DNA from 2 places in the Pseudoalteromonas sp. PPB1 genome. Region 1 is predicted to be linked to the other one. Evidence: riboswitches for the same ligand, from Rfam matches in the RefSeq annotation. Region 1 holds a riboswitch; the other holds the start of a gene.
What was found. Region 1 has a riboswitch for cobalamin ahead of IY568_RS00320 (ABC transporter ATP-binding protein). Riboswitches for the same ligand answer to the same signal wherever they lie in the genome.
Positions count from the first base shown of each region.

Region 2: linked by a shared signal. The riboswitch ahead of IY568_RS01590 (TonB-dependent receptor domain-containing protein) and the one ahead of IY568_RS00320 (ABC transporter ATP-binding protein) in region 1 are both predicted to bind cobalamin.

Region 1 is NZ_JACEQV010000001.1:74,254-82,139, forward strand. Features, by position in the region: gene cobU (bifunctional adenosylcobinamide kinase/adenosylcobinamide-phosphate guanylyltransferase) at 1-515, opposite strand, end outside; gene IY568_RS00305 (adenosylcobinamide-GDP ribazoletransferase) at 512-1,288, opposite strand; gene cobT (nicotinate-nucleotide--dimethylbenzimidazole phosphoribosyltransferase) at 1,281-2,348, opposite strand; gene IY568_RS00315 (FecCD family ABC transporter permease) at 2,365-3,357, opposite strand; gene IY568_RS00320 (ABC transporter ATP-binding protein) at 3,357-4,151, opposite strand; cobalamin riboswitch at 4,233-4,352, opposite strand; gene IY568_RS00325 (histidine phosphatase family protein) at 4,382-4,981, opposite strand; gene nqrM ((Na+)-NQR maturation NqrM) at 5,060-5,272, opposite strand; gene IY568_RS00335 (FAD:protein FMN transferase) at 5,382-6,410, opposite strand; gene nqrF (NADH:ubiquinone reductase (Na(+)-transporting) subunit F) at 6,716-7,886, opposite strand, start outside.
Region 2 is NZ_JACEQV010000001.1:351,177-359,062, forward strand. Features, by position in the region: gene IY568_RS01575 (efflux RND transporter periplasmic adaptor subunit) at 1-353, shown strand, start outside; gene IY568_RS01580 (efflux RND transporter permease subunit) at 357-3,467, shown strand; gene msrA (peptide-methionine (S)-S-oxide reductase MsrA) at 3,467-4,000, shown strand; gene IY568_RS01590 (TonB-dependent receptor domain-containing protein) at 4,059-5,930, opposite strand; cobalamin riboswitch at 5,968-6,155, opposite strand; gene IY568_RS01595 (YajQ family cyclic di-GMP-binding protein) at 6,256-6,738, opposite strand; gene IY568_RS01600 (VanZ family protein) at 6,908-7,261, shown strand; gene IY568_RS01605 (ketopantoate reductase family protein) at 7,254-7,886, shown strand, end outside.

The DNA of each region.
Region 1 (7,886 bases):
GGCAAACCCGCCATCACAAAATCGACTCTGTCTGCCAAAGCGGCGATGTCCTGGTGCAACCAGCCGGATTCGTCAACAAAGCGGCGACTGAGTTCACCAAGCGGCACTATGCCGTGGCCCACCTCATTACTGATCAGGATCACCCGAGCACGAGTGGCACGCAGAGCACTCAGCAGCGCCGCGCGCTGGTGTTGAAATGCTGAGTCAGAGTAGTCACATAATGCCGTGGTTAACCACAAGGTGAGACAATCAATCACCACACAATCATCGGACGCAAGGCTGGCTAACACTTGATCCAGCGCCCAGGCCTCTTCTATAAGCTGCCAGTATGCCGGGCGCGATGCCTGATGATGGGCGATCCGCGAAACCATCTCCTCATCCTCGGGTCGTGCAGTCGCGAGATAAATTAACCGGGCCACTTTACCGTCGCTGAACCAGCGCTCGGCTCTTTGCTCACCTAACCGACTCTTTCCAGAGCGCGCACCACCCAGAATAAATTCGACCCGACCCGTCATATCCAGACCACCAGACAAAATAAATACACCGTGACTTCCGCCAGTTGCTGTGCCGCGCCCAGACAGTCTCCCGTATAACCGCCGAGCTGGCGTTTAAACCAGTAAGCGCAGCCTGTACGGCATAACCACAGTGCGACAAACAGCGCAACGCTCTGCCATAGAGTAAACAGTCCGGCAAACCAGCTCACTATTAATAAAACTAAGCCACAGCTATAAAGTAACTGCTTACTTTTTGTAGAAAGAAACTGGGCAACAGGCTTAACTTTACTTTGCGCATCTGCCTGAACATAGTCCAGTTTACCAATGATACTGGTGGCCATAACCCGGCTCAGACCATGGCCAAGCAGGATAGCTGCACATACATAAGCAAGTTGCTCACTTAAGGAGAGTAAAGCCTGAAACTTGGTAAGCAGTAGCAGAACCAATGCCGCCGCACCATAGGTGCCCAGTCGGCTGTCTTTCATAATGGTCAGCTTATCGGCCACACTCCAGCCACCGCCAAAGCCATCCCAGACATCCGCGAAGCCATCCTCATGAAATGCACCCGTTATGATCAGCCCGGCACTCAGCGTTATTATTACCGCAATGCCAGCTGGCAACATAAAGGCTAGCACACCATAGAGAAAGGCTAACAGGGCACCCAAGAGCACACCAACCCAGGCAAAGTAGCCGCTGGCCTGGTTGATATCCTGATCGCTGACCTCGCCCGACACTTTAAAGGGAATACGGGTCAGAAAGATCACCGCCAGCTTGAATTGCCTTAGCTCACTCATGGGTGTCTACCACCTGAGTGACAGCCGCCGACTCAAAGCTGGCCATCTGATAGTAAAATGCCAGCGCACTTTGGCACAGGGGCAATGCCATTGCCGCACCGGATCCCTCACCCAGGCGCATGTTCAGATCCAACAATGGCTCGGCATTTAGCTCATTCAGCATGCGCCGGTGTCCCTGCTCACCTGAGCAATGGGCAAACACCATATAATCCTGACTGGCAGGTTCAATGCGACACGCCAGCATAGCCGCGGCTGTTGCAATAAAGCCGTCAACCAGAATGACCTTTTGTACACGGGCAATTTCCAGCATAGCACCAACCATTTGACAGATCTCAAACCCGCCCAGGCGACGCAACACCTCTCGTGGATCATGAAGGGCGTCACCATGTAACAGCAGAGCCTGATCAATCAGTTGTTGTTTTTTCTCCACCACTTCTGCACTAACGCCGGTGCCACGCCCAACCGTTTCAGCGCCAGTCAACCCACTCAGAGCCGAGAAAATGGCCGCAGCGGCCGTGGTGTTGCCGATCCCCATTTCGCCCAACGCAAACACGTTTGACCCCGAGTCCAGTGCCGCCTGTACAGCTTCCTGACCGTACAATAGGCCTTGATCAAGCTGTGCTTTGCTCAGAGCGGGCTCAATATGTAATGGCCGGGTAATGTGGCCAAGGCGCTGTGATACAACACCCAAAATCGGAGCTGGCGGTATCAAAATACCACAGTCAATCACACTCAGTTGCCAGCCAAGCTGAGTACACAAGACATTAATGGCTGCGCCACCCGTGGCAAAATTGGCTACCATCTGACCGGTCACCTCGCTGGGTGCAATGGAAACACCTTCGGCAGCAATGCCATGATCGCCGGCAAATATCAGCATCTGCGGCCGCACAATGGCGGGTTTTTCGGCTTCAAGTTGGGCGCGACTCATGCCCTGACTCAAAATGCTCACTAGCTGATGTGCCAATGTCTCAAGCTTACCCAGCGCGCCCTGAGGTTTGGTCTTCATATCTATGGTGTGCTGAATATAAGCGTCATGCTGGCGATTGAGTGGTGGGATCATAAAGTCTCCTGTTAGGTCAGATGCTGGCAGCGCGCTTTTTGGCGATTAGCAGCGATAAGAAAAACACACTGCCGATGGCGGAGGTGATCACCCCAATCGGAAGCTCCTGATTGTCTATCAGGGTACGGGCCAGCACATCAACCCACAGCATCATGAGCCCACCTGATAAAGCGGTTGCCAACATACCCAGTGTACGAACCTGCGAAATAAAAAAGCGCACAATATGGGGGATCATCAAGCCAACAAACCCAACTCCACCGCAGGCAGCGACAATCACGGCGGTCAGCATAGATGCCAGGAGCAACATGCCCAGTCTTAGCCTGTGTACATTCACACCTAAGGTTACTGCGCTCTCATCACCAACTAACAACGCATTCAGGCTTCGGCGCATCAGTAACATCACTGTACAGCCTATCGACACGACCAGAGCGGGTAACCACAGCCATTGCCAGTCTGCACGGCTGAAACTGCCCAGACTCCAGAATATAATGGCACTTATGGCCTGCGGGTCGCTCCAATAGAGCAGTAAGCTGGTAAAGGCAGAAAATAAAAAGGTCAGCGCGACACCTGACAACAACATGTTCTCGACCAGTGCTGTGCCTTTGTGAAACGCAATGAGCAACAACAGGCTCATAGCCACTGCGCTGCCAGCAAACGCCGCACCGGATAAGGCCAGTGCGCTTTGTACACCAAATAATACAACCAACAACACCACACCAAATGACGCCCCGGAGGAAATGCCAAATAAATACGGATCGGCGAGCGGGTTGCGGGTCACGGTTTGCAAAATAAGCCCGGCAATGGCCAGCCCGGCCCCCGCAAAAAAAGCCAGCAAGGTACGTGGTAATCGCAGTTCAACCACAATCTTTTGATTCAGCACACTGTTGTCATAACTGCTTAAAGCCTGCCAGACCTCACTCCAGCTAAGTGACACTGCCCCGACAGACAGTGCAGTGAGCATGCTGGCCAAACAGGCACAGAGCAACCCGGGTATAAGCAAGGCCTTCATTATTGATACCCGTAGTGATAACGAATGTGTGGCACACCCGACGCATTGCGATCCGGCCCGGGGACTGTCTCAACGTCAGCACAGACGCCAAAAACATCACTCAGTAAGCCCGGCGTTATCACCTCTAACGGGGTTCCCTGAGCAAGCAAGTGACCTTGCTCCAGTACCAGCAACTCATCGCTGAGTGCCGCTGCAAGATTGAGATCATGAAATGAAGCAATAACGGTCACCCCCATGGCCTTAGCCAGCTCCATGATCTGGATCTGATACTTCACATCCAGATGACTGGTGGGCTCATCCATGATCAGCAGTTCAGGCTGCTGTACCATGGCTCTGGCGATCATCGCCCGTTGCTTTTCACCGCCCGACAGAGCATCAAATTGCTGTTGTGCTTTGTGGCTCAGGCCGACCCGCTCAAGGGCTTCCAGGATCAGTTGCTTATCCCTTGTATTAACAGCTGAAAACAGCGTTTTATGCGGCGTCACGCCCATGGCAACTACCTCGAACAGCGCCAGGTTGAACTGGCTGGGGATCTCCTGCAATACCACCGCCACCTGGCGCGCATAGGCACGGCGAGGATAATCGGATAAAGATTTGCCGGCATAGCGTATCTCCCCCTCGCTAGGATGCCAGTAGCGATACAGGCAACGTAATAAACTGGACTTCCCTGCCCCATTCGGCCCAATCAGACCAATAAACTGGCCACGTTGAATGGCAAAATTAAGTGCTGTCAGAATAGGTTTGTCACCCAATGTCAGATTCAGGTTATGCACGGAGATTTGTGGTGAAGTCATACCGCCTCAAATGCAGGCAGCAGCGCAGAGCCAGCCATTCGCGTTGTCACGACTGACGTTCTGAACTGACTTAAGTGCGCCCGCTTAAGTGTAGGTATTGGCCTTGGTATCTGGCTTCAGACTCTCAGTCTATTACAGTTGCGGGGACAGCTGAGGATTTACACCTCATTCCCAATGACTGCCAATACAATACGATGCTAAATTTAGGCCTTATTATGAAGTCCAGACGTCTAAAACACAACTTTCGGCCAGGCTTGACCGGTCTCATCAAAGAAGACCGATACTTTAACCATTTTGGCGTATCCGATCTCTGCACGAGACAAGTGACTATCAAACTCAGCAGGTAAACCCAGCCAGATGGCCAGTAATTGCTTAATAACGCCCGCATGAGTGACAATCGCCACAGGCTCACATGAGGGGCTTGCGGTGAACTGCTGCCACCAATCATATAAACGTAGATGGAATGCCGACATGGACTCCCCATTTGGCGGGGTGTGCTGCCAGGGACTTTGCCAAAAGTCGCCGATGCCAGGTGCTCGTGCTGACTGCCAGAGCGTGTCGTAGCGTTCACCATCCCAGTCACCAAAATGCATTTCACTGAGTCGAGGTTCTATCTGCAGTGGCAAACCGGTGGTTTCACAAAACGTACGAGCGACCGCCTGGCATCGCTGCAATGGAGAGGCAATCACCTGTGCAATCCCATCACACACCTCGAGTTGGGCATGCACTTGTTCATTGCCCGACGCGCTTGCAGACATATCAGTACTTCCGAGCAAACGGCCGGTTTCCCGGGGTTCGCCGTGGCGAATAAAATACAGGGTTCGTTGCATTAAGCTAGGGCACTGTTATTCGGGGTCCGAAACGTAAAAACGCAAGCCAGGGCTTGCGTTTTCGATGATGTCAGTGGATTAGAGAATTTGGTTTTCCTTCCACATTTGCTCTTTTGCGAGACGCTTCTTACGTTTGTCGCACGGGTCATCACAATCACAGATCTTGTCGATACCCATAGAGCCCAGACCGCCACAACTGCTGGCCATTGATTTCTTTTGTACTATGACCCCGACTGCCATCGCAACGGCGATCAATAACAACAACCCAAAGGTAAGTAAAAATAGTGACATTTCAGGCCTCTTTTGCATATCCATCCGCTATCGCGGACTGGTGACGGTTAATTGTGCTCATTATATAACTAAACGCACCTAAGTTAAAACGTTCGCGATGCAGATCTCATTATAAATAAGGTATGAACGCACTGCTGGGGTAAACCTCCAGGCCTTCATCACTTTTGCTGATCAAATAGACTGGCAGGTTATGTAACTCCGCGTATGCTCTCGCCCGTTCAGTCCCCATCACAGTTAGGGCCGTAGCAAGACCATCGGCTGTCATCGCAGATGGGTGCAATACTGTTACAGATACCAGGTCGTGTTTAACAGGCTTACCCGTGCCCGGGTCAATCAGATGGGTGAAGGTCTCGCCATCCATTTCATAGAAAATACGATAGTCGCCTGAAGTTGCAACACTGTTCTTACCTGGCTCAATCACTTTATGGATTTGTCGTTGCCCAACCGGTGCATCCGGCTTTTCAATGGCAATACGCCAGGGCTCATCCTCAGGTTTAGTGCCCGACAATCTCAGCTCACCACCAATTTCAACCATATAGTTACTGATCCCGTGCGACTCGATCAGTTCTGCCACTTTATCTATGCCATAACCTTTTGCCGTGGCAGAGAAAGACAATTCCAGATGATCCAACGTTTTGGCCAAACCTGCTTCTGTCAGAGTCAGTTTATCGAGGCCAATTTGCTCACGCATTTGCGCCAGCTGCTGCTCAGAAGGTCGCTTGGTCGGACGCTTGTCTGGGCCAAACCCCCACAAATCAATTAAAGGTCCCATGGTGACATCCAGTGTCTGAGTTGACAAACCCAGTCGGATTGACTCAGCGATCACCTTCCTGAAATCATCACTGATCGGCATGACCTGGTTGGCAGCCAGACGATTAAACTGGTTGATCTCTGAATCCGGAATATAGGTCGACATAGATTGATTCACCGCTTTAAGCGCGGCCTCAACCTCAGTATGTAACTGCTCTTTAGTCAGTGTGCTTTGCTGTGGAAAAGCCTTGATGTTATAGGTTGTGCCCATCGTACTGCCCTGTAGCACAATAGGCTCAGCTGATTTGCTTGCCTGGCCACACGCCACAAGCAGCATACTTAATAAGAAAATGAAACAGAACTGGCTCTGTCTTAGCATCAGTGTCATCCCTTGTGTTTCATACCAATTTCACTTAATACCTGTTCAATTTGACGGAGCAAATATGACGCTAACTATGTTAAAAATTTCTCATTTAGAACCTTTACCTAAGGTATAAGTTCGCAAATTTTTTCCTTGTTATCGAACATATTTTCTCGCCTCAAAATAGAGCACTTAATTAAGCAAATTGGTATCGTTTGCCAGTAACCCCCGCTCTGTACGGAGCATTACCCATAAAAAAAGCCCCTCAGCATGACTGCTAAGGGGCTTCTATTTTATCTTAAAAACCACTTTAAGATCATAAGTATTTCAGCTTAACCACCGAAGTCATCAAGCAGGATGTTTTCATCTTCAACACCCAGGTCTTTCAGCATGTTGATAACCGCCGCGTTCATCATCGGAGGTCCACACATGTAGAATTCACAGTCTTCTGGTGCTTCATGATCTTTCAGATAGTTTTCATAAAGTACGTTGTGGATGAAGCCTGTGTAGCCTTCCCAGTTGTCCTCTGGCTGAGGATCGGAAAGTGCAACATGCCACTGGAAGTTATCGTTTTCAGCCTGCAGGCCGTCAAAGTCTTCCACGTAGAACATTTCACGCTTAGAACGTGCACCGTACCAGAATGACATCTTACGATCAGAGTTAAGACGCTTAAGCTGGTCGAAAATGTGTGAACGCATAGGCGCCATACCAGCACCACCACCAACGAAGACCATTTCTGCATCTGTGTCTTTAGCGAAGAACTCACCGAACGGACCAGAAATTGTGACTTTGTCGCCTTCTTTCAGAGACCAGATGTACGATGACATCTTACCACAAGGCAGGCTCAGGTTATTAGGCGGCGGCGTCGCAATACGTACGTTCAGCATGATGATGCCGTACTCTTCTGGGTAGTTCGCCATTGAGTATGCACGGATTGTTTCGTCGTCAACTTTAGACTCCAGGTTAAAGAAGCCAAAGCGCTCCCAGTCCGGACGATATTCATCAGGAATATCAAAGTCTGCGTACTTAACATGGTGTGCAGGCGCTTCAATCTGGATGTAACCACCCGCGCGGAAAGGTACAACCTCACCGTCAGGGATACCCAGTTTAAGCTCCTTGATGAAGGTTGCTTTGTTATCGTTAGAGATAACCGTACATTCCCACTTCTTCACACCGAAGATTGAGTCTTCAACTTCAATCTCCATATCTGTTTTCACTGCAACCTGACACGCCAGACGACAGCCTTCACGGGCTTCACCTTTGGTGATGTGATCAAGTTCAGTTGGCAAAATGTCACCACCACCAGAGTGTACGTGGACGCGACACTGGCCGCATGAACCACCACCACCACAGGCAGATGAAATGAAGATGCCAGCATCAGCCAGTGAGCTTAGTAGCTTACCGCCTGGTGCAGATTTAATTGCTTTTTCAGGATCGCCATTAATGCCGATCATGATGTCACCGCTAGGTACCAGCTTAGATTTCGCTGCAATGATGATAAGT
Region 2 (7,886 bases), 280 kb from region 1:
AAGGCATCATTACCCATATAGACCCGCGTATTGACGACAGCACCCGCAGTATTCGCGTCACAGCCAGCTTTGACAACCCGCAAGACCAGCTCAGACCCGGCATGTTGCTACACGTATCGCTGTTTTTGGGTGAGCTGAATGCGTTGATGGTACCGGAGAAGAGCCTGATCCCAAGACAAGATAAGCACTTCATCTATACCATCAGTGAAGGCAAAGCCAAACAACAACAAGTTAGTGTACTGTCTCGCTTCCAGGGCTGGGTTGCTGTCGATGGCCTGTCTGCAGGCCAGCAGGTGATCACCGAAGGCACCACCAAAATTCGTAACGGCAGTGCCGTTGTGGTTAAGGGGTAAATCGTGCGGATCACAGATACAGCCGTAAAGCGGCCCGTTTTTGCTATCGTAATCAATTTGCTGCTGCTCACCTTTGGTTTAGTGGCCTTTACCATGTTGCCGCTGCGCGAATATCCAGATATCGAAACCCCCATCGTCAGCGTCAGCACCGATTACACTGGCGCGTCTGCCGAAGTGGTTGAAACCAAGGTCACTCAGGTACTGGAAAATCGCATTTCGGGCATTGAAGGCATTAAAAGCATCACGTCTTCCAGCCGCAATGGTCGCTCGAATATCACCATTGAATTCAACATAGATCGTAATATCGACGCCGCAGCCAATGACGTGCGAGAGCGTGTATCACGTGCGCTGGACCGACTACCTGAGCAAGTTCGTCCGCCGGAGGTGTCCAAATCGAACAGCGATGAAAGCCCTATTGCCTGGTTCGTACTCAATAGTGAAACCATGGATACGCTGCAACTGTCAGATTACGCCCAGCGCTTTATTGTTGACAGACTGGCGGTGGTCGATGGTGTATCAAACGTACGGATCGGCGGTGAACGTAAATATGCCATGAAGATCTGGCTGGATCGACGTGCTATGGCAGCCCGAGACATTACCGCCAGCGATATTGAGCAAGTGCTGCGTAATGAAAATGTCGAGCTCCCCGCCGGTGAAATTGAGTCTCTGGATCGCGACTTCGCGGTGCGTATTGCACGTAGCTACAAAACTCAGGAAGATTTTGACAACCTGGTGATCAAGCGCGGCGCGCAGGGTTACCTGGTCAGGCTGGGTGAAGTTGCCGATGTGCGTCTGGAAGCGGCCGATGTGGAAAGCACCTTCCGTGGTAACGGCAAGAATATGATAGGTCTGGGCATCGTCAAACAAGCCAAAGCCAATACCCTGGACGTGGTCGACAATGCCCGTAAAGAGCTGGAAAAAATCAAGCGTAACCTGCCTGAAGGAACTACCATTCAGGACAGCTATGACTCATCGGTGTTTATTCGCGAGTCCATCATTGAAGTGTATCGCACCCTGGGCATAGCCATGGGCCTCGTGGTATTGGTGATATTTCTGTTTCTCGGTAACATGCGTGCCACACTGATCCCAGCCATCACCGTGCCAATTGCATTGATCGCGACCTTTACTTTCTTGTTCGCCATGGGATATTCCATCAACCTGCTCACCCTGCTGGCATTAGTGCTCGCCATCGGCCTGGTGGTTGATGATGCCATTGTGATGCTGGAAAACATCCATCGCCGGATCGAACTGGGAGAACCCAGATTGCTGGCCGCCTACCGGGGTGCCCGCGAGGTCGGATTTGCTATTATTGCTACCACACTCGTGTTAGTAGCGGTGTTCGTCCCGCTGGTATTTATGGAAGGACGCATTGGTGCCTTGTTTACCGAATTTGCCTTAGCCGTCAGTGCGGCGGTGATTTTCTCGAGTATCACGGCACTCACCCTGTCACCAGCCTTGTGCTCTAAGGTATTGAAGGCCAGCAATAAAGAAAGCAAATTCTCGCAATGGATGGACAGGCAGTTTGGCCGCCTTGAATCTGGCTATCGTAATGTGATCAGCGACAACATTACCCGTCGCTATAGCCTGCTGCTTACCCTTGCACTGGCCGGGTTTGCCAGCTATGCGCTGTTCCAGCAGATCCCCTCAGAACTAACGCCCAAAGAAGACCGGGGTACCTTCTTCATCATGATGAATGGTCCTGAAGGGGCCAGTTATGAAAATAACGCTGCCAATATGGCTGAAATTGAGCAGCGCTTACTGCCTTATGTTGAACAGGCAGAACTGAGCCGCGTGCTGGTCAGGGTGCCTGGTTGGGGAGGCCGTGGCGGCGTCGCGATTGTGGGCATGCCGGATTGGGATGAACGTAAACGTTCAACCTGGGAAGTGATGGGTGAAATAAGCGGTAAAATGCGTGATGTCACCGATGTGCGCGCCTTTGCCATCATGCGTCGCGGCATAGGTGGCGGGGGCCAGTCTCGTCCCATCGAGTTCGTGTTGCAAGGCAATGACTACGACGAGCTGGTCGACTGGCGGGATCGTATTCTAAAACGTGCACGCACAAATCAGGGCCTGGTCAGACTCGACCATGACTACAAAGAAACCTTTCCACAATTTTTGATCAGTATCGACAAGCTGAAGGCTGCCGATCTGGGTGTCTCAGTCAGTGATATTGGTCGCACACTCGAAACCATGCTGGGCCAGCGTCGCGTCACCACCTTCATAGACCGGGGTGAGGAGTATGATGTGATCCTCAAAGGAACAAAGGCCGATTTCAGTGCGCCCCATGACATTGCTGACATTTATGTTACTTCGCGGAGCGATCAGCTGGTGCCGCTGGATAGCCTGATCACCATTCGTGAAGAAGCGACGGCCTCTCGCCTGAATCGCTACAATCGAATGCGTGCAATCACCATCACGGCCAACCTGGCACCTGGCTACACGCTGGAGCAGGCGCTGGACTTCCTGAATCAGGTCGCTACGGAAGAAAATGACATTGATGGTGCCATTGACTATAAAGGCGAATCCCAGCTGTTTTATGAAGGGGCATCGGCCATGACCTATGTCTTTATTTTAGCCCTGACCGTAACATTCCTTGTGCTGGCCGCACAGTTTGAAAGCTTTGTTCATCCTCTGGTGATCATGCTGACGGTCCCGCTGGGCCTGGTGGGTGCTATGTTTGGTCTGTACGCCACCGACAGCTCGCTGAATATTTACAGCCAGATAGGGATTGTCATGCTGATTGGCCTCAGTGCTAAAAATGGTATCCTGATCGTAGAGTTCGCCAACCAGCTCAGAGACAAAGGGGTTGCATTCGAACAGGCCATTATAGATGCTGCTGTACAGCGACTCAGGCCCATTATTATGACCTCACTGACAACGGTAATGAGCGCCATCCCACTGGTGCTGGCGTCGGGTCCGGGCTCTGAAAGCCGTATGGTGATCGGGGTGGTGGTGTTTGCCGGGGTCAGTGTTGCAACTATTTTAACCCTGTTTGTGATCCCTTGTGCATACAGCATGCTCGCACGCCGTACTCAGTCACCACAGGCCACCAGCGACAAGTTGCTTGAACAACATGATGCCCACCCTCAAACACAACAGGAACGGGAGATTTAATGATGAATCAGTGTATTGCCACCTTTGGTGGAGGTTGTTTTTGGTGTATCGATGCCGCCTTTCGCAGAGTCAAAGGCGTCACGCACGTGGCCTCAGGTTATGCTGGCGGCCACACGGACGACCCCAGCTACGAGCAGATCTGCACCGGTCAAAGCGGTCATGCCGAAGTGGTACAGATCAGCTTTGATCCTCAGCAGATCGATTTTTCAGCTTTATTAGCCATGTTCTTTGCGCTCCATGATCCAACCCAGCTGAATCGTCAGGGCAATGACATTGGCACTCAGTATCGCAGCGTGGTGTTTTATCACTCAGAAGAGCAACGGGCGTTAACTCAGCACCATATCGAACAGTTAACCCCCACCCTGAATGCACCGATAGTGACCGAAGTGACGGCCCATACGCATTTTTACCCGGCTGAACAGTATCATCAGGACTACTACACCAATAACCCCAACCAGGGTTACTGTAGTGTGATGATAGCGCCCAAACTAGCCGCATTCGCGGAGAAGTTTGCTGAGCATCTCAATTCATGAGTTCAGCGCTTCAGATCAAAAAAGGAGGCTAAGCCTCCTTTTTTATGCCCCCTCTATATTAGAAGGTGATCCGGGTACCCACATAGATCTGTCTGCCCGGCGGTTCATAAGGTAACAAGGTACCGTCGGCCGTTTTGCTGGCAACAGAGGTGAAGTATTCCTTATCAGTCAGGTTTTCCAGTCTCATTGTCAATGCAACGGGTTCAAGCAACTGGTAATTGGCACTGAGATTAAAGACAGTGTAAGACGGCAGATCGGTATCAAAGTAGCTGATCGACGGACGTTTATCACGGTATTGCATCGCCAGTCTCACATCCAGTTTATCCCACTGCTTAGACAGAACATAGTTAAATGCTTTGCCCGGGCGACGAGGCAAGTCTTCACGCTTTTCTTTGTCTCTGGCATCCAGCAAAGTCAGATTGGCTGCATGCTCCAGGCCCAGCGCCGAAAACTGTGCACTTAACTCAATCCCTTTCATGTGCGCACGGCCCACATTAGCAGGAATATACTTGTTTGTTTGCGCGTCAAACTCATTGCTGATCAGGTTATCAATGCGGTTATCGAAGATGGCCACATCATAGCGCACCGAGGCCGTATCCACCGTCACCCCTAACTCATTGTAGGTACCTTCTTCCGGCTTAATGTCGATATTAGGCAGATACCAGGGGCTGTCTTTGACAAACGCATTGGTCAGACTGGGGGCACGAAATGCGGTGCCATGGTTTACCCGAAAGGTGACAATGTCGGATGCTCTGAAGCCAACATCAGCCGTATACGTGTTCGCACGTCCGTGATGTTCATAGTCATCACTGCGCACGACAGCATTCAGTAACCAGCGCTTGTCATCGTAAAAAGCAGCAGCAAACACAGCGGTATTATCACGCTCAGCAATCGAGAATTGTGCGCTAGATGAAGACAGGTCCTCATTGAGGCGACTCACACCGCCCATTAGCTGAACAGATGGTGTCAGTTTGTAACGAGCGCGATACTCAATTTCATCCCGCTTGGTGCTGTAAACATCATTGGGTGGGGGGGGTGTGCCATCTGGTACAACCGACAGGAATTGGGTATTTTCTTCCTGGGCCAGACTGATAGAGGCTTCCTGGATCAAGACATCCGATTGCTTCTGCCACGCCAGCTTAGTGGTGTAATTATCAAACTTGTACGCGTCATTGCCAAATGATGAGTCGTAATCCGCTTCTCCCTCACTGTGTTGTGCATAGAGCGCAAGTTGGCCGTACTGCGACAGGTCGTAGCCCAGTTTAATGCCCATATTGGTGTTGTCATACGCATCACTGTCATGCTCTTTAGAGCGCGGCGCTGCCGGGTCTTTAGCGGTTACATCATAACCATCTGTGCTCTCATAGCCAAAATGGTAATTCACTGTCAGTTTATCTGCCTCAAATTGGCCAGCCAACTGAGCACCGCCATAGTTGCGACTGCCCGAAGTCAGTGCCAGTTGATGACCTTTCTGTTCACGGGTAATGATGTTAATCACCCCGGCAACCGCGTCAGAGCCATAAATGGCCGCGCGTGCGCCCTTGAGTACTTCAATGCGCTCAATGCTGTTTACCGGAATATTCGTAAAAGACACATCGCCCGAATTGGCATCACTGATCCGCACACCGTCCACCAACACTAAGGTATATTTAGTCGCGGCACCACGTACAAAGACGCTGGCCTTCTGGCCATAACCACCACTGCGCACCACATCAATACCAGCTAAATTGTTAAGCAAAGTAGGTACATCACGCACATTAGCACGCTCAATTTCAGCACGCTCAACAACCGCTACGGAGGTCAATGTATCCACACTGGCTTGTTCAAATTTGTTCGCTGTAATCGTGATATGTTCAATGTCTTGCGCAGACAACACTGAGAAAGGCAGCACAGCCAGCATGGCTGTGGTTAAAGTAGATTTTTTAAACATGGGTTCCCCTGATCCACGCCCACCGCGTGAATTACAACTATTGAGTGTGCTTCAGGGCCGGTTTCCGGACTTACTTACCACAACCTCTTAGTTGCGATAAGCTCACCGTTGCGGGGGCAGCGCCGGACTAATGCCTGTTCCTGTGGCATGCACCAGCTTCCCGATTATTCAGATCTTTAAGAGGCTCCAGGCTCCTGATCTGACACCCTGAAAAATTGGCGCTATTGTCGGAGATCTGGGAATAAAAAGCAACGGACGTCTAGCATGCTAAAAATATTTATTGATCTTTAGCATGCCAAACACAAGAAAGGTTCAACTTACGTGATTAATCCCGAAAGTTTTTAAACTGGAAAGGCTGACCAAGCTCTGCGCCGCGGATCAATTGCATGGTTTCTTGCAAATCATCACGCTTTTTACCAGTCACGCGCACTGTTTCGCCCTGAATTGAAGCTTGCACTTTGATCTTCGAGTCTTTGATGGCCTTAACCACTTTCTTTGCCATATCTTTGTCGATACCTTGCTTCAGCATCACTTTACGTGACACGTACTTACCCGACTTTTCGACATTTTTAAGCTCAAAACTAGCCACGTCCAAGCCACGCTTTGCCGCTTTCCCTACCAACATATCGAATAATTGCATCACTTGTTGTTCTGACTCACTTTTCAGCGTGATCACTTCATCGTTCAGCTCAAATGAGGCTTCTACACCACGAAAATCAAAACGCGTGCTCAGTTCACGATCGGCGTTATCAACAGTGTTTCTCGCCTCAGTCATATCAATTTCAGACACAATGTCAAAAGAAGGCATATCTAGCTCCTGGATAATGTTTTTCCGGATTATAGCAACCCAAAGGCCACGGCGCGACCACCCTCTAAACACGCGTTTTATAATTCGGAACGGAATTGCGTAGCTTCATCCCATTTTCAGATTTCAATGATATACTGGATTTTTCACCCCTAATGATTTGGAAGTATTTGTGGCGCGTCGACTTTATCAATGCCTGTTATTACTCTCTTTAGCCGTTTGCACTTTTTTGTTTGCCAAAGAGATCCAGACCAATCAAATTGTTAGATTTGAACACGCCGACAAAGTCGCCCACTTTGGGGTATTTTTCATACTGGCGTTTTTCTCTCACCATGCATTTCGCTTTAAGATCTGGTTTCATCTGGTACTGCTAACGCTTTACGGTGCTGGCATTGAGTGGATGCAGGACTCACTCCCCTATCGTCAAGCTTCCTGGGGAGACTTTATGGCCGATCTTGCGGGCGCCATCAGCTACTTTGCCGTCTATTGGATCTACTGCCGCAAAACAGGCAAATCATATGTCTGAGTTGTTTATAGTCGGCAAAGGAGCGATAGGCTTGTTACTTGCCGAAAAACTGGCAAACACCCATCAGGTTACCCTGATCACCCGAACACCTACTGAGGCGGTATTTTTCCAAACGCATCTACAGCGCAAACAGCTGGCCGTAAAGTGCGTGACCTGGCAAGCCCTGGCGCAACAACAACAGCCTGTTTCACTATGTATTATCCCGGTTAAATCCTATCAGCTTACTGACGCCTTTATGTCGCTAAAGCCTCATCTTACTCAGGATGCCAATGTCATTTTGAGCCACAACGGGATCCAGGCGTTGGCGCCCATCACCGATGCACTTAACGAGCAGCAAGGATTGTTTTTTCTTTCTACCAGTATGGGTGGGTGGAAGCCTGACAGCACAACCGTTGAATATACCGGCCCCGGCAAAAGCCTGTTTGGTCCCTGTAACCCAGTCGCACAGCTGCGCGCACAAAGGGTGTTTAAACACCTTCTTGAACCTACATTACAAGAGGCAGAACTGGCCAGTGATATTCAGTTGTTGCGATGGCAAAAGCTGTGTGTCAATCTTGCTATCAATCCGCTCAGCGCCCTTACCGGGCTCAAAAACGGTCGCCTGCGTGCACCTTGCTACGCCAGT